Regions from separate parts of the Rhodococcus sp. MPR-R1B genome, predicted to be linked through region 1. Evidence: riboswitches for the same ligand, from Rfam matches in the RefSeq annotation. Region 1 holds a riboswitch; each other region holds the start of a gene.
What was found. Region 1 has a riboswitch for S-adenosylmethionine ahead of AC1Q61_RS21065 (bifunctional o-acetylhomoserine/o-acetylserine sulfhydrylase). Riboswitches for the same ligand answer to the same signal wherever they lie in the genome.
Positions count from the first base shown of each region.

Region 2: it holds a riboswitch for S-adenosylmethionine, as region 1 does, so the genes downstream of both, AC1Q61_RS03365 (LLM class flavin-dependent oxidoreductase) here and AC1Q61_RS21065 (bifunctional o-acetylhomoserine/o-acetylserine sulfhydrylase) in region 1, are expected to answer to the same signal.
Region 3: it holds a riboswitch for S-adenosylmethionine, as region 1 does, so the genes downstream of both, AC1Q61_RS14000 (putative leader peptide) here and AC1Q61_RS21065 (bifunctional o-acetylhomoserine/o-acetylserine sulfhydrylase) in region 1, are expected to answer to the same signal.
Region 4: it holds a riboswitch for S-adenosylmethionine, as region 1 does, so the genes downstream of both, AC1Q61_RS14030 (putative leader peptide) here and AC1Q61_RS21065 (bifunctional o-acetylhomoserine/o-acetylserine sulfhydrylase) in region 1, are expected to answer to the same signal.

Region 1 is NZ_JBXAFO010000015.1:154,536-158,733, reverse strand. It holds gene AC1Q61_RS21075 (MFS transporter) at 1-53, opposite strand, end outside; gene AC1Q61_RS21070 (NADP-dependent isocitrate dehydrogenase) at 183-1,406, opposite strand; SAM riboswitch class IV at 1,712-1,852, shown strand; gene AC1Q61_RS21065 (bifunctional o-acetylhomoserine/o-acetylserine sulfhydrylase) at 1,996-3,321, shown strand; gene metX (homoserine O-acetyltransferase MetX) at 3,318-4,198, shown strand, end outside.
Region 2 is NZ_JBXAFO010000002.1:130,744-134,941, forward strand. It holds gene AC1Q61_RS03360 (ABC transporter substrate-binding protein) at 72-1,700, shown strand; SAM riboswitch class I at 1,880-1,975, shown strand; gene AC1Q61_RS03365 (LLM class flavin-dependent oxidoreductase) at 1,980-3,059, shown strand; gene AC1Q61_RS03370 (NtaA/DmoA family FMN-dependent monooxygenase) at 3,089-4,198, shown strand, end outside.
Region 3 is NZ_JBXAFO010000008.1:183,249-187,446, forward strand. It holds gene AC1Q61_RS13990 (HAD-IIA family hydrolase) at 260-1,075, opposite strand; gene AC1Q61_RS13995 (sulfite exporter TauE/SafE family protein) at 1,113-1,880, opposite strand; SAM riboswitch class I at 2,080-2,174, shown strand; gene AC1Q61_RS14000 (putative leader peptide) at 2,182-2,259, shown strand; gene AC1Q61_RS14005 (amino acid ABC transporter permease) at 2,370-3,344, shown strand; gene AC1Q61_RS14010 (amino acid ABC transporter ATP-binding protein) at 3,341-4,126, shown strand; gene AC1Q61_RS14015 (ABC transporter substrate-binding protein) at 4,161-4,198, shown strand, end outside.
Region 4 is NZ_JBXAFO010000008.1:188,474-192,671, reverse strand. It holds gene AC1Q61_RS14040 (ABC transporter permease) at 1-583, opposite strand, end outside; gene AC1Q61_RS14035 (ABC transporter substrate-binding protein) at 586-2,223, opposite strand; gene AC1Q61_RS14030 (putative leader peptide) at 2,363-2,452, opposite strand; SAM riboswitch class I at 2,461-2,555, opposite strand; gene AC1Q61_RS14025 (GNAT family N-acetyltransferase) at 2,573-3,163, opposite strand; gene AC1Q61_RS14020 (FAD-dependent oxidoreductase) at 3,172-4,198, opposite strand, start outside.

The DNA.
Region 1 (4,198 bases):
GAACGAACCCCGGGTGTCGAGGTGTCAGAACGAGAGAGGGTAGACGAAGTCACTGATCAATTGTGGTCTCACACCTGGTTGAACTTCCAAGTGAGAGCGGGTGAGTTCACTCACGTGAGACCGCGAACACAAATGGGACGCCCGGTTTCCCGGACGTCCCATCAGAAGGTGAAACAGTGAATCTACTTCGCGGCCATGGCCTTCTGCAGGTTCACGTCGAGTGCACCGAGGAACTCCTCGGTGGTCAGGTAGCCCTGATCGCCGCCGACCAGCATCGAGAGGTCCTTGGTCATCTGGCCGCTTTCGACGGTCTTGATGACAACGTCTTCGAGCGCCTGCGCGAAGCCGATGACCTCAGGGGTGCTGTCGAGCTTGCCACGATGCTCGAGTCCGCGGGTCCACGCGAAGATGGACGCGATCGGGTTGGTCGAGGTGGGCTTGCCCTGCTGGTGCTGACGGTAGTGACGCGTCACGGTGCCGTGAGCAGCCTCTGCCTCACAGGTCCTTCCGTCCGGTGTCAGCAGAACCGACGTCATGAGGCCGAGCGAGCCGAAGCCCTGGGCCACGGTGTCGGACTGGACGTCGCCGTCGTAGTTCTTGCATGCCCAGACGTATCCACCCTCCCACTTGAGTGCGGAAGCGACCATGTCGTCGATGAGGCGGTGCTCGTAGGTCAGACCTGCGGCATCGAACTCAGCCTTGAACTCGGTCTCGTAGACGTGCTGGAAGATGTCCTTGAAGGCACCGTCGTACGCCTTGAGAATGGTGTTCTTGGTGGACAGGTACACCGGGTAGTTCTGCTGCAGTCCGTAGGTGAGCGACGCGCGAGCGAAGTCACGGATGGACGTGGTGAAGTTGTACTGCCCCTGGACGACGCCGCCCTCTTCGGGGAAGTTGACCAGTTCGTGCTCGATCGGTGCGCTGCCGTCCTCAGGCGTGTAGGTGATCATCACCTTGCCGGGGCCGGGGACCTTGAAGTCTGTGGCGCGGTACTGGTCGCCGAATGCGTGACGGCCGATGATGATCGGCTTGGTCCAGCCCGGAACGAGTCGCGGAACGTTGGAGATGATGATCGGTGCGCGGAAGATCGTGCCGCCGAGAATGTTGCGGATCGTTCCGTTCGGGGAACGCCACATCTTCTTGAGACCGAATTCCTCGACACGTGCCTCGTCCGGCGTAATCGTGGCGCATTTGACGCCGACGCCGTGCTTCTGGATCGCGTGCGCTGCGTCGATGGTGACCTGGTCGTCGGTCTCGTCGCGGTACTCGATACCGAGGTCGTAGTACTCGAGGTTCACATCGAGATACGGATGGATCAACTTGTCTTTGATGAACTGCCAGATAATGCGCGTCATCTCATCGCCGTCGAGTTCGACGACGGTGCCCTCAACCTTGATTTTGGACATGGGTGCTTCGCGTCCTCCTAGGAAGTTTCCCTGGTTACACGGTTGCGGTCACACTTTGTGAGTGGGTCCGCGAACGGTTCGATTATCAAACCTAGACGGTGTGGACTGATCTCGGGAGATGAGTCCCAAACAAGACAAGCGTACTGCTAACCCGTGAGGCCGCAACCGGCAGGTCCACCCATCGGTCTCTACTCGCGAGTAACTTTTGCCTGCTAGTGGGCTGCGTCGCTCTGTCTCGCGTGCGGTTGCGGCTCACAATTCGCCCCGCGTCAGGACTGCGCTCACTTCCCGGTAGAATCCGACTTGGTCATGAGTGCCAGCGTCAAGCCCCGGCTCGCTGGACGGCAACCCTCCAACCGCGGTGGGGTGCCCCGGGTGATGACCAGGTTTCCCGACGTGGATCTGCTCACGCAGTTCCACCGCAATTCGGGTGACAAGCGCGGGTCCGACAGGGACGGACCCCAGACCGGGCCGAGCCCCACGGAGGTAACTCAGTATGTGTCGCACTTGTAGATAGACCCCAGCACGGGGCGGCGATCCTTCGCCCCCGTCCGACATCTATCCGTCAGACCACTGGAGTGAACAAATCATGACCGACAACACAGCCGACGGCGCAGCAACTTCTGATCCGACCGCGAACTGGTCGTTCGAGACCAAGCAGGTGCACGCCGGGCAGACAGCGGACACCGCCACCAATGCGCGCGCTCTGCCGATCTACCAGACCACCAGCTACGTTTTCGACAGCACCGATCACGCTGCGGCACTGTTCGGCCTCGCCGAGCCTGGCAACATCTACACGCGGATCATGAATCCCACACAGGACGCCGTCGAGCAGCGCATCGCCGCCCTCGAAGGCGGAGTCGCCGCACTCCTCCTCTCCTCGGGTCAGGCTGCCGAAACCATCGCGATCCTCAACATTGCCGAAGCCGGCGACCACATCGTCTCGAGCCCGTACCTGTACGGCGGCACGTACAACCTCTTGCATTACACCCTTCGCAAGCTGGGCATCGAAGTCACCTTCGTCGAGGATCCCGACGATCTCGAGCAGTGGCGCGAAGCCATTCGCCCGAACACGAAGGCGTTCTACGGCGAGACGATCGCCAATCCCAAGAACCACATCCTCGACCTCCCCGGCATCTCGTCGCTGGCCCACGAGAACGGTCTTCCGTTGATCGTGGACAACACAGTCGCGACGCCGTACCTGCTCCGCCCACTCGAACACGGCGCCGACATCGTCGTTCACTCGGCCACCAAATACCTTGGCGGACACGGCACCGCGATCGCCGGCGTGATCGTCGACGGCGGCACCTTCGATTGGACGCAGGGTCGCCACACGAACTTCACGACGCCTGATCCCAGCTACCACGGCGTCACCTTCGCAGACCTCGGCGCGCCGGCGTTTGCACTCAAGGCGCGCGTCCAACTGCTGCGCGATCTCGGCTCCGCCGTGGCGCCGTTCAACGCGTTCCTCATCGCGCAGGGCATCGAAACCTTGAGCCTGCGCATCGAGCGTCACGTGTCCAATGCACAGAAGGTCGCCGAATTCCTCGACGGCCACGGCGAGGTGGCCTCCGTTTCCTACGCGGGACTCCCCTCCTCGCCATGGTTCGAACGCGGAAAGCAGCTGACGCCCAAGGGAACCGGCGCCATCGTCACCTTCGAGCTGCCCGGAGGTATCGATGCGGGCAAGACGTTCGTCAACGCTCTGACGCTGCACAGCCACGTCGCCAACATCGGCGACGTTCGCTCACTCGTCATCCACCCCGCCTCGACGACACACTCGCAGCTCACCCCCGAAGAGCAGCTCGCCTCCGGTGTCACACCCGGACTCGTTCGCCTCGCGGTCGGTATCGAAGGAATCGACGACATCATCGCCGATATCACCGTCGGCCTGGCTGCGGTGGCAAACTCGTGACCGTGAACGAATTGGAGCCCAGGATCGACCTCCTTCCCCCGCCCGACGGCCAGGTGGGGTTCGTCGACATCGGCGCCCTGGAACTCGAGAGCGGCGCGGTACTCCCCTCGGTTTCGCTCGCCGTTCAGCGGTGGGGTGAGCTGTCCCCGAACCGCGACAACGTCGTACTCGTCGAGCACGCACTGACCGGAGACTCACACGTCACCGGACCGATCTCCGCAAATCAGCCCTCCCCCGGTTGGTGGAACGGGATGGTCGGCGCCGGCGAACCGATCGACACCGGCGAATGGTGCGTCATCGCAACCAATGTCCTCGGTGGTTGTCGCGGCACGACCGGTCCCAGTTCGCTGGCCGACGACGGCAAGCCGTGGGGCAGCAGGTTCCCGGAGATCTCCATCCGGGATCAGATCGCGGCGGAGAAGAAGCTCGTCGATCTCCTCGGGATAGACCAGTTGGCCTCGGTAGTCGGCGGATCCATGGGCGGCATGCGCACCCTCGAATGGGCAGTTACCTACCCGGACAGCATTCGCTCCGCGTTGGTTCTCGCAACCGGTTCACGGGCCACCGCAGATCAGATCGGCACCCAGACGACGCAGATCGCTGCCATCGTCTCCGATCCGGATTGGCAGGGCGGTGACTACCACGGAACGGGGCGGGTACCTCGCGCCGGACTCGGCATCGCCCGTCGCATCGCGCACCTGACGTACCGCACCGAGTCCGAACTGGATGCGCGCTTCGAGAACTCCGCTCAGAACGACGAAAATCCTTGGAACGGTGGACGATACGCCGTCCAGAGTTACCTGGAACATCAGGCAGACAAGCTGGTCGACCGCTTCGACCCGAGCACGTACGTCCTCCTGACCGAGGCCATGAACCG
Region 2 (4,198 bases), on a different contig from region 1:
CAGAGGACATCACTATTAGCCGATTGCGGCCGATCCGTGGCTGCGTCTACTGAAAGTGAGGTGGAATCTCCGTGTCGCACTCGAGATCTTGGCGCATCGGGAAAGTCAGCCGGGTCACCGTCGCATTGTTCGGTACCGGGGTTCTATTGGTGGGCTGCGCGAGCAATGGTGACGACAGCGGGACCGATACGACGACCGCGTCGGCGGACGTCGTGACCGGCATGGTCAACGAGCAGCCTGATCCGGGAACTGCGGTGGCCGGCGGGACCATGACGTACGGCGTACAGGTGCTCGTTCCCTCACTCGACCCGACGAAGACGGCCGCGCGCGGCGGTTCCGGCGGTGAGGCCTTCGCTGCTGTGTACGACGTCCTGATGAGTTACGACACTGCGAGCGGCGAGTTCGAGCCCAAGTTGGCTGAATCGCTCGAGACAGCTGACGACGGAGCCACCTGGACGCTGAAACTTCGCGACGGTGTGAAGTTCAGTGACGGCACCACCCTCGACGCCAACGCCGTGATCGCGAGCATCGATCGGTACAACGCGGGCAAGGGCAATGGCGCCGAACTGTGGCTGGCTTCGGTGGAATCGGCGCAGGCAAGCGGTCCGACGACAGTGGAATTCAAGCTGAAGACGCCGTGGATGCGTTTTCCGTCGATGCTCGCTCTCGGGCACGGGATGATCGTCGCCCCGAGTTCGCAGCAGGGCGACAAGTTCACCGCCATCGGAGCCGGACCCTTCACCGAAGATGTCTTCACACCGAGCGTCGAGCGAATCTTCAAGGCCAACCCGTCCTACTACGGCGGCGCCCCCAAGCTGGACAAGTTGCGGATGGTTGCGCTCAACGGTCCGCAGGCCAATCTCGAATCATTGAACAGCGGTCAGCTCGATGTCGCCTACATTCGCGGCCTCACGTCGGCGATCAATTCCGCCAAGTCCGCTGGCTACCCCGGCTACATCGACGTGCTCAATGCCGGTAGTGCCGAGATTATCAACAACCGTGAGGGCCGACCGGGCTCGGATGTTCGCGTTCGCCAGGCCATCGGCTACGCGCTGGACACCACGTTGATCGATCAGCGAGTGGAAAACGGTGAGGGACTGCCGGGCTCGGAGTTGTTCGGTCCGACGTCTCAATGGCATGTAGACACACCGGGTATTGCCTACGACCCCGAAAAGGCCAAGGAGCTTCTGAATCAGGCGAAGGCAGACGGATACGACGGCAGCCTCGACTACGTCGCGCTCAGTGAGCCCAAGGACCACGCGATCGGCCTCGCCGTGCAGTCACTGTTGCAGGCCGTCGGGTTCGAGGTGAACTTGATCTTGGCCAACAACGCCGGCGACATCGTGCAGAACGTCTACGTCAAGCACGATTTCGACCTCGCGCACGCGGGCATCGGAATGTACGAGTCGATTCTCGATCTCGGATTGTTCTCCACGACCAACAGCACCTCGATGGCGAATACTGCTGGATATGCGAACCCGGCGATGGATCAGCTGATCGCAGATCTACAACAGGCCAAGGACAATTCGTCGACCCTGGCGATCATCGGCAAAATTCAGACGCTGTGGAACGAGACGGTTCCATCGGCGCCGATCGGCGGGCTCACGTCGTTCTGGGCTTGGCAGAAGAACGTGCACGGTGTGGTTCCGACTGCAACCGGCATCATGCTGTTCGATCAGGCATGGATGGGCGCGAAGTAGCGTTCCAGCGCACACCGAGAGCTCCGTCCGACGCGAGTCGGGCGGGGCTCTTTCGTGTCTACGTCGGCTAGCGTTGCGCAACCCTTTCGATCAGGATGATTGTATTGAAATATGTTGTAGGTCAATATGATTCGACAAGCGTGATTTGACTTGCCCAGCGTGGCCCGCATAGATTGCATCCACCATCCAGAGTGGCTGAGAGACCTGGCTCGATGATGCCGCAGCAACCCGCTACCTAACCGCAGTGTGGGTGCTACCGCCAGGACCGATGGAGGACACATGACTGTATTTGCCGTGGGTATCGAACTGGACGGCGAGGGCACTCACCCCGCTGCCTGGCGCCGAAGCTCACACCGCCCGGACCAGCTGCTCACGGGCAAAGCCGTGCGCGATCGCGTCGCGGCTGCCGAGAATGCCGGCTTCACGTTCGCGACGTTCGACGATTCCATCCTCCCCCCGAGTGGTGACGTCGTCGGCCGCATCGATGCCGTCTCGAGGGCGTCGTACGTGGCGGCGACAACCAGCACGATCGGGCTGGTCCCCGTCGTCGGGACCACGTACGCCGAACCGTTTCATACGTCCTCGCAATTGGCGACGTTGGACTACTCCTCGCGTGGGCGTGGCGGCTGGCTTGCTGTTCCGGTCGAAGACGATGCCGCGGCGAGGGCGTGGGGGAGGGCTCCGGTAACAACGGAGTCGGCGCGTCAGCAAGAGCAGCGGGATTCGGTCACCGTTGTGACCGATCTCTGGGACTCGTGGGAGGACGACGCCGTCGTTCGTGACTATCTCAGTGGGCGTTTCCTCGAGCGTGATCGTCTGCATTACGTCAATTTCGAGGGCGACACGTTCTCGGTGAAGGGGCCCGCAATCGTTCCGCGGCCGCCTCAAGGCCAGTTGGTGGTGTTCGGCCGCTACGGCGAAATCGATCCACGCCAGCCGGATGTTGTTCTCGTTTCCGGTGATTCGGTGGAGACCATTGCACAGTCGGCTGCCAAGGCGCGCGATGAGGGCGCGTCATTGGTGGTCGCCGAGGTCGATGTGGCATTCGATACGCCGAATCTGTCTGCGGCGCAGCGGAGGACCGAGCTGAACTCGTACGGGAATGCCGTCGTCACCGGCCGACTGCTCCTGGCTGCAGATCCGGGGGAAGCGGCCGTGGTTCTGAAGGAATTGGCGGGACACCTCGACGGTGTTCATTTCCATGCTCTCGTGATCGACGAGGACCTTCCGGTGCTGGCCAAATTCGTGCTTCCGACGCTGTCCAAGGCCGGGTTGACGCGACGCCCGGTTCCGGGATCGACCCTGAGGGACAACCTCGGTCTGCAGCGGCCCGCAAATCGATTCGCCCACTCCTCCTGACTTGACTTCGCGCTAAGGATATTTCGGCCATGACTGCATCACGCTCCGCCGTACCTCGACCCGACGCTCACGTTCACTTCGGCGTCTTCTTCCAGGGGGTCAACCACACCACCATCTGGTCCGATTCCGCGAGCGGATCCCAGATCGACTTCGAGACGTTTCGGCGGTTGGTACTCACCGCCGAGCGAGGTCTGTTCGACGCCTTCTTCCTCGGTGAAGGCCTGCGGCTTCGGGAACAGAACGGCAAGATTCTCGATCTGGATATCGCCGGCCGCCCCGACGCCATTGCGCAGTTGGCCGCCCTCGCCGGTATCACCGACAAGATCGGGTTGGTCGCGACACAGAACACCACGTACAACGAACCGGCCGACCTTGCGCGTCGACTCTCCGGCCTCGACCTACTTTCCGACGGACGGGCCGGCTGGAATGCGGTGACCACCGACAACGCGTGGACGGGAGAGAACTTCCGTCGCGGTGGTTTCCTCGACCACTCCCTGCGCTACGAGCGTGCCGGGCAGTTCATCGAAACCGCGCGGGCACTGTGGGATTCGTGGGCCGACGACGCGATCTCGGATTCTCGTACGTCCGAGAACTGGTCTACTCCGGGCGCCGTCGGCGCCGTGCGCAGGCAGACTTCACAGTTCGACATCTCCGTGACGCCGACGCTTCCCCGAAGCCGCCAGGGGCATCCGGTCATCTTCCAAGCGGGTGATTCTCCGAGTGGACGCGATTTCGCGGCGACCCATGCCGACGTCATCTTCTCGCGACACGGGACTCATTTCGACGGCGCGCTCGACTTCGCCGACGACATTCGGGCTCGGTTGCGTAAAGCCGGGCGACCGGAGGACGACGTCAAGATCTTGCCCAGCACGCAGATCGTGTTGGCGGAGAACGAGTCCGAAGTCGAGGAGAAGGCACGGTGGGTCCTCGAAGGCCAGTTCACCGGTCAGACTGCCCTCTCTCTCGTCGGACTGGTGTGGGGTAAGGACCTTTCCGATCGAGACCCCGACGGTCCACTCCCCGAGCAAGATCCGGTTGCCCGCCCGGTTTCGGAGACGCGCGGTTCCGCGCGGGACGGCAACGACCCCATTGCGATCGCACGTGAATGGCGTGCTCTTGCCGAGGCAAAGAATCTGTCC
Region 3 (4,198 bases), on a different contig from region 1:
TGGGGCCATTCAGACATGAGTATCAGACACGGCAAACGATTCGTTACCACTTTTCGAAAAATCAATTTTACGACTGGAGTCCAACTGTCACTCGGTGTCGAAATGATCTTTGACCTGCGTCTAACTACTCGTTTGTAAGTTTGGTGCGAATAAAACCGTTGGTTTGTTCAGTTGGACAAAGCGGACGAGTCGGAACCTGGCAAATCTGCTGTTTTTTACCAGTTAATTACCGAGTTTCGGTTTTGTTTTGCAATTTGAATCAATTGTTTGTGTTGCTACGGAATGGATCGGTTGTTGTTCCCACAAGATCGGCGACCGACTCGAGGACGATGGTCGGGCGGTAGGGATAGAGCTCTACCGACGCGCGGGTCGAGATCCCGGTCATCACCAGAATCGTCTGCAGTCCGGCTTCGAGGCCACAGACGATGTCGGTATCCATGCGATCGCCGATCATCAACGTATTGGCGGAATGAGCGCCGATGGACCGCAGGGCTGAGCGCATCATCAAGGCGTTGGGCTTGCCGACGTAGTAGGGATCGCGTCCGGTCGCTTTGGTGATGAGTGCCGCGACCGAGCCGGTGGCCGGCAGCGAGCCGTCTCGCGACGGTCCAGTGGCGTCCGGGTTGGTGGCGATGAACCGCGATCCACGCTCGACCAGGCGAATGGCGGTGGTGATTGCCTCGAAGGAGTACGTTCGCGTCTCGCCGAGGACGACGTAGTCGGGGTCGCTGTCCGTCAGGACGTAACCGATGTCGTGCAGGGCGGTGGTCAGGCCCGATTCGCCGACCACGTAGGCGCTGCCGCCCGGCCGCTGGTTGGCCAGGAACGTCGCGGTTGCGAGCGCTGACGTCCAGATCGACTTCTCCGGGATGTCGAGTCCCGAATTGAGCAGGCGTGCTCGCAGGTCACGCGGGGTGCGGATGGAGTTGTTGGTGAGCACCATGTACGGGATGTCGTTCGACGCCAGCTCTGCCAGGAACGTGTCCGCTCCAGGTATCAAGTGCTCCTCGTGGACGAGAACCCCGTCCATGTCCATGAGGTAGGTCCAACCGGTCTGATCTTCTGTACTGGTCATTACTCCAGTATGTGCGGGTGGCGCCCGATGTGGGCGGTCAAGCGAGAAGGCGCCACAGTCCGATCAGGCCGACGACGACAATCGTGTAGCGCAATGCAGTGGGGGACAGGCGCCGTCCGTAGCGGGCACCGAGAACGCCACCACCGAGTGAGCCGACGGCGATCAAACCGGCTGCTGCCCAATTGATCTGATCGAATGCCAGAGTGATGTACATCCCTGCTGCAACGATGTTGACGAGCAGCGACAGCAGGTTCTTCGCGCCGTTCATGCGCTGGAGGGTTTCCGGGAGGATGGCACCCATCACACCGATGAGAAGGATGCCCTGCGCGGCAGTGAAGTACCCGCCGTAGATGCCGACTGCAAAAGTGCCGGCGGTCAGGAGCATCAGCCTCTTGGTGGACAGCGTCGTTTCTTCGGTGGAACGCTTCTTGGCCCACGCCTGGATGCGTGGTTGGAGGAGGACGAGCGCGAGAGCGAGGACCAGCAGCACCGGAACGATGGTCTCGAACAGTTTCTCGGGTAGATGCATGAGCAACCACGAACCGAGTAGTGCCCCGGCGAGTGACGCCGGAATCTGCCACTTCAGTCGATCCCACTGTCCGGACAGCTCACGTCGGTAGCCCCAGGTACCCGAAACTCCGCCGGCGACGAGCCCGACCGCGTTGGACATGGTTGCGGTCACGGGCGGCATGCCGAAGGCGACCAGCGTCGGGAACGTGATCAGCGTTCCACTGCCGACCACGGCGTTGATCGCGCCCGCGCCGATACCGGCCAACAAGATGAAGAAAGCGTCGAGTCCACTCACTCCGCAGACGGTACGGCAGAGGAAAAGTCAGTCCGGACGGCGGTCCCGGTCTTCATTCGAACGCTCCATTCAACACGCCGAACGCGGCTGCGGACACCGTTGGAATCAATGCGATTTCAACATCGTGGACCCTTCATTTCCCTTGCAGTGCAGGGAAATACAACATTTGACGACTCGACATTTCGGGTCTAGTCTTTGCTCACCATCCAGAGCGACCGAGAGACCTGGCTCGTCGACGTCGCAGCAACCCCCCGAGTGATCGGGAGCGGGTGCTACCGCCAGGACCGATGGAAGGCATCACATGGTTACCACTTCGCACGCTGCGCACAAGCGACGTCACATCGATCTGTGCCGCACCGCTTCGTGTCACTGTCGATGACCGAACTCTCGTCGTCTTCGCAACTCGAGCGCACCAACTCGAGGACACAGCTGCGTTCCCATTTCCCCGAAAGGTCTATTCGTGATGTCCACTCCGTCAGGTAGCGCGCCGTGAGCGCGCCCACCGATGTCCGCCCCGAAAAGTCGGTGTCCGAGTCGCAACTTCCCGACTCGGAGCTTGTCGTCGCTCGCACCTGGCACCCGCTGCGCTGGGTGATCAGTGCGGTCGTGCTGGTCCTGCTTGCTCAGTTCATCCACGGACTCGTCGTCAACCCCGGCTGGGACTGGCCGACCTTCGCGCAGTACTTCACCGCGAAATCAGTGCTCGCCGCGCTGTGGATGACGATCAAACTGACGCTGTGGGGGACGATCCTCGGATTCGGTCTCGGTGTTTTCCTGGCACTCGGTCGGTTGTCGAAAAACCCGGTCCTGCAGGTGATCGCTTGGACCTACATCTGGGCCTTCCGCTCGATTCCACTCATCGTGCAGCTGCTCTTCTGGTTCAACATCACATACCTGTACCAGACGCTTTCTCTCGGAATACCTTTCGGTCCCGAGTTCTTCACCTTCCAGGTCAGCGGTGTGATCGGCGGATTCACCGCAGCAGTCATCGGTTTGGCGCTGCACCAGGCTGCATACTCGGCCGAGATCATTCGCTCCGGAATCATCTCGGTGGATCACGGTCAGATCGAAGCTGCTCACTCGCTCGGCATTCCGCGCAGTCGCCAGTTCTTCAAGATCGTTCTCCCGCAGGCAATGCGGGCGATCCTCCCCAACGCCGCCAACGAGGTCATCGGACTCTTCAAGGGAACGTCGATCGTCTCCACCATGGCAATCGCCGAACTGTTCTACCAGGTGCAGGTCATCTTCGGACGCAACGGACGAGTCGTGCCCCTGCTGATGGTCGCCACGATCTGGTACATCATCCTCACGACGTTGCTCTCGATCGGTCAGTACTACGTGGAGCGCCACTATGCACGAGGATCCGCCCGTGCTCTTCCGTTGACTCCGGTACAGAAGGCGCGCAAGAAGTTCGAAGAGATTCGCGATGCGCGTCTCGATATTCCGCGAGGTGCGACCCGATGACCGCAGAACTGGCCGAAGAGACGGTGTATGCCGTCGAAGCGCGCGGAATTCACAAGTCCTTCGGCACGCTGGAAGTACTTGCCGGCGTTGATCTCCTGGTCCGCAAGGGCGAAGTGACCGTCATTCTCGGTCCGTCGGGTTCCGGTAAGTCCACCTTGCTGCGCACCCTCAATCACCTCGAGAAGGTCGACCGCGGGACCGTACGGATCGACGGAGAACTGATCGGATACCGGCGCAAGGGAAATCGGCTCCACGAACTGCGTGACCGCGAGATCCTGAAACAGCGTTCGCACATCGGATTCGTGTTCCAGAACTTCAACCTGTTTCCGCACCTGACCGCGTTGGAAAACGTGGTGGAAGCGCCGCTCTCGGCCCAGAAGCGTGATCGTGACGAGGTGTACCGCGAGGCCCGCGCACTGCTCGAGCGAGTGGGAGTGGGGGACAAGGCGGACGAGTATCCCCGCCAACTCTCCGGTGGCCAGCAACAGCGCGTCGCGATAGCGCGAGCGCTGGCACTGCGGCCGGCGGTCATTCTCTTCGACGAGCCGACGTCGGCGCTCGACCCGGAACTGGTGGGCGAGGTTCTCGAAGTCCTCGCTCAGCTGGCCCGTGACGGCGCCACCTTGGTGATCGTCACACACGAGGTCGGATTTGCTCGGGAAGTGGCGGACACTGCGGTCTTCATGGACGGCGGCGTCATCGTCGAACAGGGCCCGCCTTCGCAGGTGATCGACAATCCGGTCCACGAACGGACCAAAGCCTTTCTCTCCCGCGTCCTCTGACGCGACCCAGACTCATTCCCGGAAGGAAAAATTGATGTTCTCCACATCCCGTCGCGCGACTTTTCTGATCTC
Region 4 (4,198 bases), on a different contig from region 1:
GCGCGATCACCGCGCCGGTCGGGATCGCCAAGGTGATCGCCGGAAGAATCACCGTTGCGAATCCCTTGTCTCCGAAAGCGGGGAAGATGTGCAGACGGAACGAGAACAGCTGCAGAAGAATCAGGCCAACCCAGAAGGTAGGCACCGCCACACCCAGCGGCGGCAGCGAGAACAACAGATTCGCGAGCCACCGCTTGCGGGTGTAGGTAGCGAAGAACGCGATCGCCACTCCGAACAACACGGCCAGAACCAAAGCGGTGGTTGCCAAGACCAGAGTGCTCGGCAGCGCCGAGAAGATGGCATCCGTCACCGACTGACCGGTGGAGATGGACGTACCGAAATCGCCGCGAAGAGCATTCGTCAGCGACGTCCAGTACTGCACCCACACCGACTGGTCCAAGCCGTACCGTGCCCGAAGCTGATCGAGCGCAGCCTGATCCACTGCAACACCCTGACCGGACGAGTCGGCAGCCATGCTGACGGGATCACTCGGCAGGAGGAACAGAATCACGAACGAGATGGTGAAGGCGGCCCACAGAACCACTGCGGCCTGGCCCAGTCGGGTGAGTACGTATCGAGTCATGATTACTTACCCGACAACCATGCGTCGTAGAACTGCAGGCGCGAGGAGGCTTCGAAGTTCAGGTCCTGCACACTCGATCCGGCGCCGATGGCCTGCGAGAGCTCGATGGTGGGGATGGAGAGTCCACGGTCGAGGATCAATTCCTGTGCGGTGGATACCAGTTCGCCGCGTTGGCCGTTGTCCGTGGCTGCAAGCTGGTCTGTGAGTACCTTGTCGAGCTCCGGATCTGCGCCGCGACGGTTCAGGTTGCGGCCTTCGGTGCTGAACGATGCCCGCAAGATGTCGGCGTCCGCGCGAGTGCTGTTGTAATACAGCGAATCGTAATCACCCGATACTCCCTTCTCGGTCCATTCACCGTTCGAGACCAAGTTGAGCTGCAGGTCGACGCCGACCTTCTTGAGCTGCTGCTGCACGAGCTCGAGGATGGCCTGGTTACCCGAGAACACCGGACTGAAGGTGACGCTGAAAGTGAGCTTCTGCCCGTCCTTCTCGCGGATACCGTCGCTGCCGGTCTTCCAACCAGCCGCGTCGAGGAGTTTCGCCGACTTGTCGGCGTCGTACGTCACGACACTGGATTCGTCGCTGTAGAGCGGAGTGGTGTGAGCCAGCGGGCTCGTGGCCGGGAAGAACGACGGATCCAGAACGGTGTCGACGAGTTCTTGGCGGTTGATCGCGGGAATGATGGCCTGACGAACAGCCTGATCAGCGAGAACGCCGCGACTGACGTTGGGCTGGAAGAAGAAGCTCACACCCGGGTTCGGCCTTGTGAGGATTCGTCCACCCGCGCCCTCGATTTGCGGCGCATCCTGCGGAAGCGCATCGCTGACCGCATCGAGCTGGCCGGAGGCCACGCTGCCCGCCCGCACACCGGATTCGGGAACCACCGTGAAGTCGACGCCGTCGAGGTACGCCTCGCCCTGATGCGCGACCGCATCCGAGGCCCAGTTGTATCCCGCACGCTTGGCGATCTTGACGCTCTTGTCCTGCTGCCAGTCGGTGTACACGAACGGTCCGGAGGCGATCACCGCTGCACCGGGGCAGCGCTGCTCGGATGCCAGCGCGGTGGTGGAATCGGCGAGGATTCCGAGCTGTGGCGTCGAAGTTGCTTGCAGGAACTGAACATTGGGTCCGGAGAAATTGATCTTCGCCGTGTGAGCATCTACGACGTCGGTACCGGTGTACGAGGACAGGTAACTCTTCGCCAACGACGCGTTCGGTCCCAGGTTCTTGACCGAGTCGAAGGTCTTCTTCACCGAATCCGCCGTCACCGGTGTGCCGTCACTGAAGGTGGCGTCGTCGCGAAGGACGAACGTGAAGCTAGCGGCGTCGGGGCTGATCTCCCAACTCTTGGCGAGCCACGGGGTGATCTCTCCGGTGTCGGGATTTTGATCGGTAAGCGAATCCACCACTGTCCGAGTGACATACACGGTCTGGTTACTGCCGGCCTGGGCCGGATCGGCGCACGTCGGCGCCTGCGACAGACCGTAGCGAAGGGTTCCGCCGGACTGGGCGGGGCCTGCGTCGGCAGCACTGTCACTCCCGCTGCTGCAGCCGGCGAGGACGGTGCCGAGAACCGAGACAGCACCGATACCGGCGATTACGGTCGCGCGTTTGCGGGCACCGAATGAGGGCGAAGACACCAAGAACTCCTAAAGAGGCATGCCGAAGAGCGCACCCGTCGCCTGAGACGAAAAAGGCGATCGAGCACGAATCACTTGTGAGAGAAGAGAAAACAGACTTGTCGACGACTCGCCTGAGTGTGAATGACTGACCGAGAGGTCAGTTGGTACAGAAAGATCCCGCGGTGCGGCACAGGTCTACGTGACGACGCGACCAGGCGGTATCGAAACCGCCTTCGACTGCCTTCATTTCGTGTTCCTCCATCGGTCCTGGCGGTAGCACCCGCACCCGATCACTCGGGGGGTTGCTGCGACTTCAATGAGCCAGGTCTCTCGGTCGCTCTGGATGGTCGTTCGCAAGTGTACGAGGTCAAACCCGGGTGTTGTCAACCCGGTCGGTAGGAATTGCTGCTCGAGTCACATTTTCGAGCACCCGAAGTTGTTTCTCGAACGGGTGGACGCCCACCTCTTCGGGCGAGAGTGAAGCGTCGTAAAGCGGTGTGTATCCACTGGACAGATACAGCGCGACGGCCTCCGGCTGCCGAGGACCCGTCGTGAGAAACACACGGTTGTATCCACGAAGTTCGATCTCTCGTTCCAACTCGCGAACGACGGCCTTGCCGAGGCCGCGCTTCCGATAGTCGACCGACGTCCAGATTCTCTTCAGTTCGGCAGTGGTGGAATCGAATTGACGAAACGCACCACCGGCGATCGGCAGACCGTCGTGGGTGAGCACCAGAAGCGCACCCTGCGGGTAGGCAAATTCTTCTGCCGGATACGTCGTGAGATCATCGAGCATCGCTTCGCGAGTCCCGCCGTAACGCGAACTGTATTCGAGTGCCAACTCCGCGATCAGTGGAGCTGCCAAGGGATCGTCCTGCGATACCGAATAGACCTCTACCGCTCCGACACCCTCAAGCTGTCGAGTACCGAGCTCCAGTGCCACAACACTTTCCTCCATGAATCTGGTCAACGCTCCCCCAGCCTGAAAACTTCCGGAGCGAGGGTGGTTCCGTCGACGAGGTCCGCCACAAGTTCACCCAAGGCCGGACCGAACTTGAACCCGTGCCCCGAGAATCCCGCCGCCACCGTGACGGCGCCGACTCGGTCGATGACGAAGTTACTGTCCGGCGTGCTCGTGTACAGGCACGTGATCGACTCGACACGGGTGGAATCGACGCCGGGCAACCACGACTCGGCGTACTGGGCCAATCGCCGCTCTCCGTCGACGTCAGGGGTGTAGTCACGGGTCTGCGGAGTCACCACCGGCCCGGTCGCGTGTTCGCCGATCTTGATCCCGTCCTCGGAACCGAGCCCGTAGATCCCCGCGGTCTCCAATTCTGCGCCGGTGTGGTGAACGAAACTCGGCCACTCGACTCCGGGATCGAGCGGTGCGAAGTGTGCTGGTTGTTCCTGTGTCGTGCGCAGTGTCGGCAATACGATCTCGGAGCCGAGACCGCTGTCTGCGATCAGATCTGCAGTCCACGCACCGGCCGCGATCACGGCCTGACGAGCTGCGAGCGTTCCACTGTCCGTCACCACGTCCACGCCGTAGGACGCCCGCGCGAGTGCCAACACCCGAACATCGTGACGGACCTCGGCGCCCGCAAACACCGCTCCTGCCTTCAGAGCGGTCACGGCGCGGTCCGCGTGCAACCGGCCTGCGTCGGGATGATGGAGCACCGTGGTGTCGAATCGCAGCCCCGGCCAACGGGCGGACGCCTCGGCAGGAGTGAGGATCTCACCCTTGATGCCCGCCTCGCGAAGTATCTTCGCCTTGGACTGCACTGCCTGCGGCAGGCCGTGATCAACGGCACCGGTGAGTTCCAGGAACCCGACGTCCGTCGTGGTCTCCAACTCCCGCCACAGCGGCAGCGCGCCGGCCGCCAAACCTGTGTACAGGTGATTGTCGTACGCCTGCCGATAGATACGCGAAGTACCGTGCGACGCACCGTGCTTGTGACTCGGCCCGAACTGTTCCAGCTGAACTACGCTA